Regions from separate parts of the Shouchella rhizosphaerae genome, predicted to be linked through region 1. Evidence: predicted binding sites of a transcription regulator. Region 1 holds the regulator's gene; the other holds the start of a gene.
What was found. Region 1 encodes Rex, which represses fermentation and respiration genes when NADH is low (regulators of the CRP and FNR family bind a similar motif). Its sites were predicted from a motif close to TTGTGAAATATTTCACAA; they were not measured.
Positions count from the first base shown of each region.

Region 1 (7,664 bases):
GTCCATTCCAAATTGGTCGTAAAGCACTTGCGATCAATGTCAGTGACTTGGCGGCAATGGGAGCCGTTCCCCAATTTTATTTGGTTTCGATTGCGATCCCGCCAAATTGGAGTGCTGAAGAACTAACATCCCTTTACGAAGGAATGAGGGCAGTTGGCGATCGTTACGGGATGGATTTAATTGGCGGTGATACAGTCTCTATAAAAGATTCGCTTGTTCTTTCTGTGACGGCAATAGGACGTGTCAAGAAAGGTTGCGCTCTTTTCAGAAACCAAGCGCAGCCGGGAGATGTCGTGTTTGTAACGGGGCCTGTTGGAGGATCTGCGGCTGGATTGGAGTTGCTTGATCAGCGCGGCCGGTTTGGGGCATTTACTGAACAGGAACGACGGTATGTGCACATGCATCAAGAACCAGTCCCACAAGTGGAAATGGGGAAGATGCTGGCTGAACAACCTTATCGAGTGGCACTCAATGACATTAGTGACGGGCTTGCGAGCGAGAGTATGGAAATTGCAGAAGCGAGCGGTGTCCAACTCGTTTTGGATCAACAGAAAGTGTTGGAGCTTTCTCCGCAAATGGATTCTGTTTTGCCGGAAAAAAGGGTAAAATGGAGTTTGAATGGCGGAGAGGATTTCCAGTTGGTAGGGACAATGACTGATAGCGCCTTTTCGTCTTGCTGTGAAGCAGCACAGCAGCAAGGGCGGCATTTATATAAAATAGGGTTTGTGCGCGCCGGAGAGCCAGCGGTTTTATTGGCTTCTGAAACAGGTGAACAAGCGCTGCAAATGAGTGGATACAATCATTTTAAACGTAGGTGATGACATGACTGTCTGGAGAGCACAAACAAATTCTGTTGAGGAAACGATTGAGCTAGCAGCGGCACTTGGAAGCATGTTAAAGCCTGGAGATGTCGTGACGCTCGATGGCGACCTTGGGGCAGGAAAAACCCATTTTGCGAAAGGCATTGCCGTTGCCCTTGGCGTAAATGGTGTCGTCAATAGCCCAACATTTACGATTATTAAAGAATATGAGGGCAACATGCCCTTTTATCATATGGATGTATACCGAGCAGAAGGGCAAGTTCAAGACTTAGGGTTGGAAGAATATTTTTATGGGGATGGCGTAACGGTTGTAGAGTGGGCGAGCCTTTTGGAAGAAGCGCTTCCGAACAACCGGTTTGCCTGTTCGATTCATTTGCTTGGCGAAACGAAAAGGGAGCTTATCCTAAAACCCGTTGGCGAGGAGAATCGGACACGTTTGGAGGGGCTTGTGCAATGGCAAAAATTTTAGCAATGGATACATCCTCCTATAAGCTCGGTGTTGCTGTAAGTGATGGTGATACCGTTATAGGGGAATACATGACACAGTTGAAAAAGAACCATGCTTTGCGGCTTATGCCTGCTGTAGAAGCTCTTTTACAAGAGGTAGGGATAAAGCCAACAGATCTTGATGCCATTGCTGTGGCGAAAGGTCCCGGTTCGTATACAGGAGTGCGGATGGCGACAACAGCTGCGAAGACATTGGCTTGGACGCTTGGCCTTCCGCTTGTGGCGGTTTCAACGATTGAGCTTATGGCACAAGCAGGTGCTTATTTTCATGGCTATGTTGTCCCAATCATTGATGCGAGACGACAAACGGTGTTTACAGGTGCTTATCGCAGCGGTGGGGCTCGAGACATAATGATGGAACTGCCTGATCGACATAGCTCTTTAACAGACTGGCTCTCCGATTTGCAAACGCTCGATGGCCCATTTTTGTTTGTCGGCGAGGATGCCCGTCTTCACCGTGAAGCGATCGTGGCAGCCCTTGGGGAACAGGCTGTATTTGCCCCTAGGATGCTTGCTGATGCACGGCCTGGCGAGCTTTGTGCGCTTGCGAGCAAGCGGGAGCCTGTTCAACATGTCCATGCGTTTGAGCCAACATACTTGCGCCAAGCGGAGGCGGAGGTGAACTGGCAGCGTGCCCAAAAGGACAGACACGAAGGCTTATATTAGACAAATGGTGCTCGACGACATCGACGAGGTGCTGCTGATTGAGCGTGATGCCTTTACGACGCCGTGGGAACGGGAAGCTTTTGAAACAGAGCTGACGAAAAACCAATTTGCTTGTTACTATGTCGTCGTCGTAGACGGGAAAGTCGTTGGTTACTGTGGACTGTGGAAAGTGGTGGATGAAGCGCAAATTACCAATGTGGCAGTTGCTTCGGAATACCGCGGCCATTCTTATGGAGAAAGCTTAATGCGTTACGTGATGGAGTGGTTAAAGGCACTAGGCGTCGTGAGCCTATCCTTAGAAGTGCGCGTATCGAATACGCCAGCCCAGTCTTTGTATCAAAAACTCGGTTTCCGAAAAGCTGGAATTCGAAAAAACTACTACGCAGACAACCAAGAAGATGCGTGGGTCATGTGGGTGAAGCTAAATGACAACGATACTAGCAATTGAAACAAGTTGCGATGAGACGGCAGCGGCCGTCATTGAAAATGGCGATACAATTCGCTCGAATGTTGTTGCGACACAAATGGAAAGCCATGCCCGCTTTGGCGGGGTAGTGCCCGAAATAGCCTCTAGGCACCACGTAGAGGTAGTTACTGCCGTTGTAGAGGAAGCGTTAGAAAAAGCAAAGGTGACTTATCAGGACTTAACAGCTGTGGCGGTGACTGAGGGACCAGGTCTTGTCGGTGCTCTTTTAGTGGGGATCCATGCTGCCAAAGCGATTGCGTTTGCCCATGGGTTGCCGCTAATTGGCGTCCACCATATTGCTGGGCATATTTATGCAAACCAACTCGTTGCGAAGCTACAGTTCCCGTTGCTCGCCTTAGTCGTTTCCGGGGGACACACGGAACTGATTTATATGGAGAAAGACGGGCAATTCCAAGTCATTGGGCAAACGCGGGATGATGCAGTGGGAGAAGCGTACGACAAAGTGGCAAGAGCTCTTGCTTTGCCTTACCCAGGGGGCCCGAATGTGGAGCAATTAGCCGATACAGCTGAAGCGACTCTGGACTTGCCCCGGTCGTGGCTTGAAAAAGACAGCTATGACTTTAGCTTTAGCGGCTTGAAGTCGGCTGTGCTCAACCGGCTGAACAATGACAAGCAGCGGGGAATTGTAACCGATCGGGCGGCGCTCGCAAAAGGGTTTCAAGAAAGTGTGGTTGACGTTCTGGTTGCTAAAACGGTAAGAGCGCAAGCGCAATTTAACGTGAAACAAGTCGTGCTTGCCGGTGGCGTCGCTGCTAATAAGGGGCTGCGCAAAGCATTGACAGAAGCGTTTGCCAACAAAGACGTAACGTTGTTGGTTCCACCGCTATCACTATGTACGGACAATGCTGCGATGATTGGCGCTTGTGCCCACAGCATGTGGTTACGTGGCATTGCTGGGAATATGGCTATGAATGCACGGCCAGGGTTGCCGCTTTCCTCATTTTAAAAACAAACAGCCTATGAACTCTAGGCTGTTTGTTTTATGTCGATAGTGTTTCCCATTCTTCCATTAACGCTTCGAGAGCGTTGTTTTGTTGCTCGAGTTCGGCTTGGATCGTTTGCGCTTTTTGATGATCGGTATAAACGTCTGGGTCAGCAAGCTGTTCGTGAAGAGCGGAAATGGACGCTTCAATTTGTTCCAGTTCTGTTTCGATTGCTTCAATCCGCCGTTGTTTTTGCCGCTCTTGTCGTTTCGCCTCTTTATCAAGCTGAAACGAATTTCTATCTGTCTCCGCTGCCTGCTTTGTTAAGGTTTCTTCTTTCTTCAAAGCAGCACGCTCGGCGTTTTGCCGTTTCTTTTCAAGGTAATCATTATAATTGCCTAAATAAACATTTGTGTCACCTTGATCCAATTCGATGATTCGCGTCGCTAGGCGATTAATAAAGTAACGGTCATGGGAAACAAATAAAATTGTCCCTGGATAGTCCAGCAGTGCGGCTTCCAATACTTCTTTAGCATCCAAGTCCAAATGGTTTGTCGGCTCGTCTAAAATGAGAAAATTGGCTTGCTGCATCATTAATTTGGCGAGTGCGACACGGGCTTTCTCGCCGCCGCTTAGTGAGGAAACGGGTTTGAGGACATCGTCGCCAGTAAATAAAAACCGGCCAAGCACCGCGCGGATGTCTTTTTCGGGAGTAGTGGGATACTCGTCCCATAATTCATGTAAAACGGTTTTGTTGCTCGACAGTTTTGCTTGTTCTTGATCGTAGTAGCCAATAACGACATTGCTGCCGTAAATGATCGACCCTTTTTGTGGGGAGAGTTGTTGGGTAATGGCTTTTAATAATGTCGATTTGCCTGCTCCATTTTCACCAATTAACCCGACTGATTCACCTCGTGTTAATGAAAGATGCAAGCCTTCAAACACTGTGTCTTGTCCGTATCCGACAGCTAAGTCACGGATGGTGAGCACGTCGTTTCCTGTTTGCTTGTTGATGTTAAACGAAAAAACAACTGATTTATCGCCATCAGGGCGATCAACCATGTCCATTTTTTCGAGTTGCTTTCTTCGGCTTTGGGCTCGTTTCGTAGTCGAAGCACGGGCAATGTTTTTGGCAATAAATGTTTCTAATTTGGCGACTTCCTCTTGCTGTTTCTCGTATTGTTTGACTGCTTGTTGATACCGTTTTGCTTTTTCGTCGAGGTAATGGCTATAGTTCCCGTGAAAAGTTGTCGTTTTGCCCCGTGATAATTCCACTGTCTTCGTCACAAGTTTGTCCAGAAAATAACGGTCATGGGATACGACTAAAATTGCCCCAGAGTAGTTAGCCAAATACTGTTCGAGCCAAGACAATGTTTCCATATCCAGATGGTTCGTTGGTTCATCAAGGACAAGAATGTCTGGTTTCGAAAGGAGCAGTTTGGCTAAAGCGAGCCTTGTTTTCTGCCCGCCGCTAAGCGTAGAAATGGCTGTGCTGTAATCAAAATGATGAAAATGGAGTCCAGCCAGCACACTGCGAATATCCGCTTCGTATTGGTAGCCACCGGAATCTTTAAAAGCGAGCTGCAACTGGTCGTATTCAGAAAGCAGTTTTTGGTAATTGTTTTGCTCTATCGCCTCTGGATTGGCCATCTGCTGTTCCAACGTACGCAGTGAGCGTTCCATTTCCAACAGCGGCGCAAACACTTCAAGCATTTCATCCCAAATAGAACGGTTTGAAGCAAGCCCCGTATGCTGGGCTAGGTAGCCAATTGTTGTTTGCTTTGGAATGACGATTTCGCCTGTATCTTGGCTCATTTCACCAGTAATTATTTTTAAAAGCGTCGATTTGCCTGCCCCGTTTCGCCCGACTAAGCCTACTCGATCTCTCGCCTGTACTTCTAATTTCACCTGTTCGAGCACAGGTTCTGTGCCAAAAGCCTTTGATACGTTTACGCATTGTAGTACAATCATAAAAAGCAAACCTCGCGTTCATAATAAGTTCTTTAATAAGTGTACATCAATTTAGATCGAAACAACAATAAAGGTTCATAATGAGAGCTCTTTCATTTTAGCGAAAATCGTGTACAATAGAGTTGAATCATGCTGCGCCAGCAGCCAAAGCTCAGAAAGGGGCGGACATGAAATCAGAACAACTGAAGATTCCTCAGGCAACAGCAAAACGCTTGCCGCTTTATTACCGCTTTATCGAAAGCTTGCATGCTGCCGGAAAACAGCGGGTTTCTTCAACTGAATTAAGCCAGGCAGTAAAAGTAGATTCTGCAACAATCCGAAGAGATTTTTCTTACTTTGGCGCGTTAGGAAAAAAAGGGTATGGGTATAATGTCCAATATCTCCTTTCTTTTTTTAGGGAGACGTTAGACCAAGATGAGCGGACAAACGTGATTTTAGTCGGTGTAGGAAACCTTGGAACTGCATTATTGCAGTATAATTTTTCAAAAAACAACAATACCGTGATCACCCATGCTTTTGATGTCGATGAAAAAAAAATTGGTACAAAAGTCGGCGAAGTTCCTGTGTATAACTGGGACAAGCTTGAAGAAATTGGGTTGCAAAATGTTTCGATTGCGGTTCTGACTGTGCCTGCTTCCCAGGCACAAAAAAGTGCCGACCGCCTCGTTAAAGCGGGAATTGAAGGGATTTTAAACTTTACCCCAGTGCGCTTATCCGTACCAGCCCATATTCGCGTTCATCATATTGACCTTGCAGTGGAACTGCAGGCGCTTGTTTACTTTTTAAAGCATTACCCACTATAAGAAGGAGGCAACAACAATGGGAGGACTTTCTGTAGGGAGTGTCGTATTAATTGCACTAGTCGCATTGCTAATTTTCGGGCCGAAAAAGCTGCCGGAACTCGGAAAAGCAGCGGGAAGCACATTGCGTGAGTTTAAAAATGCTACCAAAGGATTAGCGGATGACGATGATGACACCAAATCAACAAACGTCCAAAAAGAAAAAGCGTAAAGGCAGAAAAGGGCGTGTCCCTATGCAAGACATGTCCATTATGGATCACGCGGAAGAGCTAAGGCGCAGGATTTTTGTGGTCCTCGCCTTTTTTATTGTCGCGCTTATTGGCGGTTTTTTCTTGGCGGTTCCCGTTATTACGTTTTTGCAGAACTCCCCCCAAGCCGCTGATATGCCGTTTAATGCTTTTCGATTGACCGACCCGCTTCGTGTCTATATGAACTTTGCTGTCATAACAGCGCTTGTGCTTATCATTCCAGTGATCTTGTACCAATTATGGGCCTTTGTTTCACCGGGATTAAAAGAAAACGAACAAAAAGCGACGCTCGCGTACATTCCAATTGCGTTCCTATTGTTTTTGGCAGGAATTGCTTTTTCCTATTTTATTTTATTGCCTTTTGTCATTTCTTTTATGGGGCAAATGGCCGACCGCCTCGAAATAAATGAGATGTATGGAATCAATGAATACTTTTCATTTTTGTTCCAACTGACCATCCCTTTTGGGCTTTTGTTTCAGCTCCCGGTAGTTGTGATGTTTTTAACGAGGCTAGGAGTGGTCACGCCAGCATTCCTGCGGAAAATCCGTAAATACGCGTATTTTGCCTTGCTTGTGATCGCTGGCATTATTACACCCCCTGAATTAACGTCGCATCTGTTTGTTACGGTGCCGATGCTTATTTTATATGAGATCAGCATTACCATTTCGGCGATTACATACCGAAAATACCATGGAACTACCGACCATAATGGCCAAGAAAGTGCTAAATGAAACAAACATACAAAACCAAAACATGTTTTTCACATTGAAAAACGTGTTTTTGGCGTTGCTGCCGATAAATGTTTTGACAATTTTGTTTAAAAAGCGTAATATACGGGTTACATCAATTAAAAAAGGACTTATCAAGAGCGACTGAGGGATTAGGCCCAATGACGTCCAGCAACCTCCCGTTACGGGGAAGGTGCCAATTCCTGCAGAATGGGATCATTCTGAAAGATAAGCCGGAAAAACGGAAACGGATTTTCGCAGCTTCTTTCATGATGATGAGAGAAGCTTTTTTATGTAGGAGTGGAGAACCGATGATTGAGGCAAGCGAGTTAACAAAAGTATACAAAACAAAGAAAAAACGTGTTATCGGCGTAGACAATGTTTCTTTTAAAGTAGGCAAAGGGGAGATTTTTGGTATCGTTGGCTACTCCGGAGCGGGCAAAAGTTCACTGCTTCGCTGTATTAATTTATTAGAGCGGCCGACGAGTGGGACGATTCGTGTTGACGGCTTG
Region 1 is NZ_CP144921.1:2,776,182-2,783,845, forward strand. It holds gene thiL (thiamine-phosphate kinase) at 1-818, shown strand, start outside; gene tsaE (tRNA (adenosine(37)-N6)-threonylcarbamoyltransferase complex ATPase subunit type 1 TsaE) at 823-1,290, shown strand; gene tsaB (tRNA (adenosine(37)-N6)-threonylcarbamoyltransferase complex dimerization subunit type 1 TsaB) at 1,275-1,994, shown strand; gene rimI (ribosomal protein S18-alanine N-acetyltransferase) at 1,999-2,442, shown strand; gene tsaD (tRNA (adenosine(37)-N6)-threonylcarbamoyltransferase complex transferase subunit TsaD) at 2,420-3,427, shown strand; gene V5G21_RS13835 (ABC-F family ATP-binding cassette domain-containing protein) at 3,462-5,375, opposite strand; gene V5G21_RS13840 (redox-sensing transcriptional repressor Rex) at 5,543-6,178, shown strand; gene V5G21_RS13845 (twin-arginine translocase TatA/TatE family subunit) at 6,195-6,386, shown strand; gene tatC (twin-arginine translocase subunit TatC) at 6,409-7,155, shown strand; SAM riboswitch class I at 7,281-7,387, shown strand; gene V5G21_RS13855 (methionine ABC transporter ATP-binding protein) at 7,464-7,664, shown strand, end outside.

Region 2 (7,664 bases), 2.0 Mb from region 1:
ATGCGGGCTTAACAGGGCGCAAAATTATTGTTGATACGTATGGCGGGTATGCTCGCCATGGCGGCGGTGCTTTTTCTGGCAAGGATGCAACGAAAGTAGACCGTTCTGGCGCTTATGCCGCACGTTATGTAGCCAAAAATATTGTTGCAGCAGGCCTTGCTGATAAATGCGAAGTACAGCTCGCTTATGCAATTGGCGTTGCCCAGCCTGTTTCGATCGCTGTTAATACGTTTGGGACTGGCAAAGCAGCGGAAGATGTCCTCGTCGAGTTGGTTCGCAAGCATTTTGATCTCCGTCCAGCTGGCATTATTCGCATGCTCGATTTGCGCCGCCCGATTTATAAGCAAACCGCTGCTTACGGCCATTTCGGTCGCACCGATGTCCCACTCCCATGGGAAGCCACAGACAAGGCAGCAGCTTTAAAAGAAGATGTTTTAAAATTAGAAGCAAACTAAGAAAGCGGATTAAGCAATAAACAATAAAATGTAAAAGCCTGTCGGTTCATTTTGCCGACAGGCTTTTTGTGTATCATTTTTGTACGCTTTATTCATTGTTGATCTTTGTTTCTCGTCGCTGTCTGTTGCTGCAACGATTTGTAGTATTGGCCTTTTTCTACGTATTCCCGGCGAATCCGTGCCATTTCTTTTTTGTCTGTTTCATTTAAAGGACGGACGACTTTTGCAGGCCGGCCAAAAGCAAGTGTTCCAGGAGGGATCACCTTACCAGGAGGGACAAGACTGCCGGCGCCAATAAATGCGCCCTCGCCAATTTCGGCGCCGTCTAGAATCGTGGAGCCCATGCCAATCAGTGCTTGTTTACGGATGATCGCGCTGTGGAGCATTGCTTGATGACCTATTGTGACATCATCTTCAATCATAAGAGGCGAATGGGGGCTTTGGTGGAGCATTGATTGATCTTGAATATTAACACGTTCTCCAATGATTGTCGGCGCTACGTCACCGCGAATGACTGTATGAAACCATACGCTTGATTGAGCACCAATCGTAACATCGCCTGTAACGATCGCTCCCTCGGCTACGTATACAGATGGGTCAATAGTTGGAACAACGCCCTTGTATGGAAGGATCATGTTGTCACATCCTTTTCGTTTAATAAAAAAACAGCTATACTAAGTGTAACGCATAATGTAGCGAAGCAACAGCTTGTATAAGGAGGAGTGGCTGTGCGCTATTTTGACGTTCCAGATGCCAGAGGCGTTGCTGTTATTGTTCATGGAGCCGGGGAGCATAGCGGTCGGTACCGTTGGCTTGTGGAAAAATGGAATCAACATGGGTTTGATTGCCTGCTAGGGGATTTGCCCGGGCAAGGGGAGTCGCGGGGAAAGCGCGGGCATATCGACTCATTTCAGAAATACATAAAAACAGTGGATGTCTGGCTTAAGCATGCAAGGACAAAGCAATTGCCAATTGTGCTCGTTGGGCACAGCATGGGCGGCCTCATTTCTATTCGTACATTAATGGAAAAAGACCATTCGTTTGTGGAAGCGCTCGTGCTTTCTTCGCCTTGTTTGCAACTCGCTATGGACATTCCTGCGCCGAAAAAGGCGGCAGCAAAAATGCTTAATCATGTAGCGCCTGCGTTTAGCATGAATGCTGGTTTGTCTCCTGAACAAACGACGAGGAGCGAGCAAGTCCGTGAAGAATATGCGCGGGACCCGTTGCGAGTAACGAAAGTATCTGCCCGTTGGTACCACGAATTGGAGAAAGCAATGCGCCTTACGAGGCGCTACCCGGAGAAAATGCCAAATATCCCCGTATTATTGCTTGCTGCAGGAGAAGACTATGTGATCGATAAACAAGCAGGCATGGCTTGGTTTAATGATTTGCAGATCAACCATAAAATGTACAAAGAATGGGACGGCCTTTATCATGAGCTCTTTAACGAACCTGAAAAAGAAGAAGTGTTTCGTTTTACGATCGGCTTTGTGAATATGCTGTTTCCGTAACAGGCAGTCATCGATAAAAAGATGGCCTCGGGTGTTACCCAAGGCCATCTTTTTGCTGTCTATTTCATTTTGTTATGCGTCTTGCGGCTCCTTGGCGTTTGCCCCTTTTTGCAAATCACGTTGTAGCAAATCAAGCTTTCCTGTTTCAGGATCGATGACTAGACCGTGAACCCGTACATCCTTTGGCAAAAGTGGGTGGTTAATAACCATATCGACACTGTGGTTGACGCTTTCCGTTACATTTTCAAAACCAGTTAAAAACTTGTTCACATCTACACCTGCGTATTGGAGTGCATTGATTTCATCCATATCAATGCCCCGTTCTTCAGCCTTTTGGAGAACGGAATTTGCAGAAAGGCCTGTCATTCCACAGCCGTAATGGCCAATAACAAACACTTCTTCTGCGCCTAATTCATAAATGGCAACTAGAATGCTGCGCATGATGCTGCCAAATGGATGGGAGATGACAGCGCCAGCATTACGGATAATTTTAGCGTCGCCATTTTTTAAATTCATCGCATTATGGAGCAATTCAACGAGCCGCGTATCCATGCATGTTAAAATAACGATTTTCTTTTGCGGAAATTTGTCTGCTTTAAAGCGCTCATATTCTTTATTAGCTACAAATGCTTCATTAAAAGCTAGAATCGATTCAAGTTTGCTCATTTGGATCACTTCTCCTTCTATCTTTTCTTTAGAAAACCCAGTGTTTTCTCTTGCTCGGACGCTTAAAGATGAAATTTCGCTCGTTTTTCAATGGCTACCACAAAAGGAGGATCATTTTTTTGGTTAATAAATTGGTACGTCGCTGCATGGGCCTTTTCTTGAGGAAGCGATTCGACATAAGCCAACAGTTCGTTTTTTTCCTTTTTGCCTTGTGGGTGTCCATGGTAGACGACGAGAACAATCAGGCCGCCTTGTTTTAAACGGTTAAATAGTTGCTCAATCGCTGCAATTGTCGTTTTCCCTGTTGTTGTAACGCCTTTGTCTCCGCCAGGCAAATAGCCTAAATTAAAGATGGCAGCGGCGATGGTTGAGTTGACAAACAACGGCAAAGTCGCCAACTTTTCATGGCCGATTTGGAATAGGGATACTTGCTTGTCCAAACCTGCCTTTTGAAGGCGTGCTTCTGTAGAGGTTAGTGCGGATGCTTGGATGTCACAGCCAATCACAACGCCTGTTTCACCAACAAGTTTAGCCAAAACCAATGTATCGTGTCCATTTCCAATTGTCGCATCAACGACGGTGTCCCCTGGCTGGACAGCGCTGGTAAGCAACGAATGGGCAAATGGCAGGACGCCAAGAAGGTTCACGGCTCCTCCCCCCAAAAGGCGGGGCATATTAAAGGCTGTTTAATTAACGCAAACACGTCAGGCAAATACCAAAAGCAGCTGACTGGGAACGGGAACACGGCAACGGGATGATGAGCGATTTCGGTGCCGAGCTGGTTATTCATCATTTAGACGACTCCCTTTTCATCTAATAGCTATCGCCGTTATACAAGACAGAGGCCATGTGCGTCTCTTGTCTTTTGGCGAATTTTTTTCTTAGTTTACCATAATTGCAGCGAATGTGCTTGTTGCTTATTTGCTAAATTTCTCCTACACTATCATAGGCACAATGTGAGAAAGGAAAAAAAGAGGAGGCGCGTGTTTTGCCGAAATCAATTTGGATTTTAATGGTAGCAACAGCCATTAACATTACCGGCGCTTCGTTTTTATGGCCACTCAATGCAATCATTATGACGCAACTGCTTGGGCAAAGTTTAACAGCTTCGGGAGCTGTGCTTATGCTAAATGCAGGGGCAGGCGTACTTGGCAGCTTGATTGGCGGCAGATTGTATGATCGGATTGGCGCCTATCCTACCATTTTGCTCGGTTGTGTTCTTTCTGCAGCCTCTGCTGTTTTGCTCGCTTTCTATTATGGAGAATATGGATGGTACGCTGTTTTTCTAGCGGGGATGGGGTTTGGTTCTGGAATGATGGCCCCTTCCATGTATGCACTTGCTGGAAGTTTGTGGCCAGAAGGTGGGAGAAAGTCAGCAAATGCGATTTATGTAGCGCAAAATGTAGGTGTATCACTAGGAACGGCTTTAATTGGCGTTGTTACGCTCGTACGTTTGACAGACGTTTTTGTCGCCAATGCAGCCATGCATGTGTTGCTACTTGTCTACATTGCTGTGTTTTTTCGCCATTGGTCAGGAAGCAAAGGAAGAACGGCGGGAGCAGGAATTCAACATGCCAACAAAGCGTCTAAATACCGTTTGCAAGCGCTATGGATTGTGTCAGTAGCTTTCTTCATTTCTTGGCTTGGCTATACGCAGTGGCAGGCAAATGTGTCTGTCTACATTCAGTCACTCGGCATTCCATTACATGCTTACAGTATATTATGGACGATGAACGGATTGTTAATTGTCCTTGCACAGCCCTTGATCCGATGGGTGATCCAAAAGGGGAGGCTAACGCTTAAAGGGCAAATGGGCCTTGGGTTGTTCATTTTTGCTTTGTCCTATCTTGTATTGACACAAGCCCAAGTGTTCAGTGGCTTTTTTGTCGCCATGCTCATTTTGACAATCGGCGAAATGTTTGTCTGGCCTGCAGTGCCAACAATTGCCAACGCCCTTGCTCCATCTGGGCGGGAAGGGGCATATCAAGGCATTGTCAATAGCGTAGCCACTGGCGGACGCATGATTGGCCCGTTGCTCGGCGGCATAGTGGTAGATAGGTTTTCAATCCAAGTGCTGTTTGTCCTCATTAGTATTTTACTGCTACTGGCGATTCCGCTAGTACGTCTTTATGACCGCCCGCTATTAAAAGAGCATCAGAATGATCACCTGAACAACGCTCAATAGAGCGTTGTTCAGGTGATCGATAAGCATTTTTAACTAGTTTAAGTGCCGGTATGGGTTTAGCCAACCGCACGCGTTTTAACCGAAAAAAACATAGGCAAAGTGGTGTACTTGAAAATTTTTGTGAAATAATGCACAATATAAATGTGAATAATTTCACAAAATCCTTAAGAAGGATGTGGGCGCTTATGGTCAGAACGCCGAGTAAAGCGAAAAGGGATCGCGTTGTCGTCATTGGAACGGGGCATGTAGGCAGCAGCTATGCATTCGCACTGATGAACCAAGGGGTGGCAAAGGAGCTTGTCATTATAGATATAGATCAAGAAAAAGCAAGTGGCGACGTGATGGATTTAAACCATGGCCAGGCTTTCGCTCCTTCCGTCACATCGATATGGCACGGCAATTACGAAGATTGCAAAGAGGCTGATGTCGTTTGTATTAGTGCTGGGGCAAATCAGAAGCCAGGGGAGACGCGTTTAGATCTGCTTGAAAAAAATGTGATTATTTTTAAGGAAGTCGTGGATGCCGTTATGGCAAGTGGATTTAACGGTATTTTCCTAGTCGCCACAAACCCTGTTGATCTATTAACACAAGCGACGCAAGTTTTTAGCGGCCTGCCTAAAAAACGAGTCATCGGCAGCGGAACAACGTTAGATACAGCAAGGCTACGGTTTATGCTAGGCGAGTACTTCCAAATTTCTGCTAAACACGTCCACGCTTATGTAGTAGGCGAACATGGCGATAGCGCACTGCCTTTATGGAGCACAGCAACAATTGGAAATGTCCCACTTTCCCAGTATTTGCTCCGTAACAGAGCGTATAAAAAAGCTGATTTAGATGACATTTTTACCAATGTCCGCGATGCCGCCTATGAAATAATTCATAAAAAAGGCGCCACTTATTATGGGATTGCCATGAGTTTAGTCCGCATCACAAAAGCACTGTTAAAAAATGAACATGCTGTCATGACTGTCAGCACATTTCTTAATGGCGAGTTCGGAGCGAAAGAAGTATGCATTGCTGTACCGGCAATCGTAAACCGTAATGGTGTTCGTGAAGTGCTTGAACTGAAGTTGAACGACATTGAGCGGCAACAGTTCACTGAGAGCGTTCAGATGCTAAAAGGCACTTATAAGACTATTATGCAAACAGGGCACTCTTTTTAGAACAAACGGATCCGTGTTGAATCGAAAAGCTAAAATAGGTATATGTTTGCTTGACTTTGGAAAAGACTTTTCATACAATGAGCATATCGTAAACTAGGGAAATACAAGGATAAAGGAGTAGTAGCGTCACTTCGGAAAGCAAGAGAGCTGGCGGACGGTGCAAGCCAGCCTGAGAAGAGATGTGAACTCGCCTTTTAGTTGTAAGAGTGAACCGCATTGCCAGTAGCTCTTAACGGGACACACCGTTATGTGTAAGTGAACAGGCGATGCCTGTTAATGTGGGTGGCACCGCGGGAATGTATGCAAACTCTCGTCCCTTTTGGGAGAGAGTTTTTTTGTTGGAAGCAGCAGAAGGAGGAAAAGGAATGTCGTTTTCACATCAGGAGATTGAAAAAAAATGGCAAGCATTTTGGGAAGAAAACAAAACGTTTAAAACAGACGAACAAGCAGAAGGGCCACATTTTTATGCATTAGATATGTTTCCCTACCCATCAGGGGCTGGTCTTCATGTCGGCCATCCAGAGGGATACACGGCAACGGATATTTTAGCGCGGATGAAGCGGATGCAAGGCTACAATGTTCTTCATCCTATGGGTTGGGATGCTTTTGGCTTACCAGCTGAGCAGTACGCTTTAGATACAGGCAAACACCCGGCTACATTTACTAAACAAAACATTGACACCTTTAAACGGCAAATTAAAGAACTTGGTTTTTCTTACGATTGGGATCGTGAAATTAGTACGACTGATCCTCACTATTACAAATGGACACAATGGATTTTTCTGAAATTATATGAAAAAGGGCTTGCTTATATTGACGAAGTAGCCGTGAACTGGTGCCCGGCACTGGGGACTGTGCTAGCCAATGAGGAAATTGTCGACGGTGTCAGCGAACGAGGAGGCCATCCAGTTGAAAGGCGCCCAATGAAACAATGGGTGTTGCGCATTACGGCTTATGCTGAGCGCTTGCTCGAAGACCTTGAAGAGCTGGAATGGCCGGAAAGCCTAAAAGATATGCAGCGGAACTGGATCGGCAAATCGGAAGGCGCTGAAGTGACATTTAAGATCAATGAACATTCCGTTAACGTGTTTACGACGCGGCCAGACACGTTGTTTGGCGCTACTTATATGGTGCTTGCCCCTGAGCATAAGCTCGTGACTGAGATCACTACCGATGAGCAAAAGGAAGCGGTAGAAGCATACCAAAAGCAAGTCGCGCTCAAAAGTGACATTGAACGGACAGATTTGGCAAAAGAAAAAACAGGCGCGTTTACTGGCGCTTATGCCATCAATCCTGTAAATGGCGAAAAGATTCCAGTTTGGATAGCTGATTATGTACTAATCAGTTATGGCACTGGAGCTGTCATGGCTGTTCCTGCCCATGATGAGCGTGATTTCGAATTTGCTAATGCATTTGGCTTGCCAATAAAAGAAGTGGTCGCAGGTGGAGATGTCTCAAAAGCTGCTTACACAGGGGACGGAGAACATGTTAATTCTGATTTTCTCAATGGGTTAAACAAGCAAGAAGCGGTTGAGAAAATGATTGTCTGGCTAGAGAAAAATGGCGCTGGGCAAAGAAAGGTCACATACCGCCTGCGTGATTGGCTCTTTAGCCGCCAGCGTTATTGGGGCGAACCGATTCCAATTATCCACTGGGAAGATGGCTCTATGTCAGCTCTGGATGA
Region 2 is NZ_CP144921.1:532,229-539,892, reverse strand. It holds gene metK (methionine adenosyltransferase) at 1-455, shown strand, start outside; gene V5G21_RS02900 (gamma carbonic anhydrase family protein) at 548-1,090, opposite strand; gene V5G21_RS02895 (alpha/beta hydrolase) at 1,184-1,966, shown strand; gene V5G21_RS02890 (beta-class carbonic anhydrase) at 2,039-2,632, opposite strand; gene V5G21_RS02885 (class I SAM-dependent methyltransferase) at 2,695-3,279, opposite strand; gene V5G21_RS02880 (hypothetical protein) at 3,276-3,425, opposite strand; gene V5G21_RS02875 (MDR family MFS transporter) at 3,621-4,817, shown strand; gene V5G21_RS02870 (L-lactate dehydrogenase) at 5,003-5,980, shown strand; T-box leader at 6,078-6,301, shown strand; gene leuS (leucine--tRNA ligase) at 6,346-7,664, shown strand, end outside.
Region 2: the regulator Rex is predicted to act here: its motif matches at 4,959-4,976, upstream of V5G21_RS02870 (L-lactate dehydrogenase).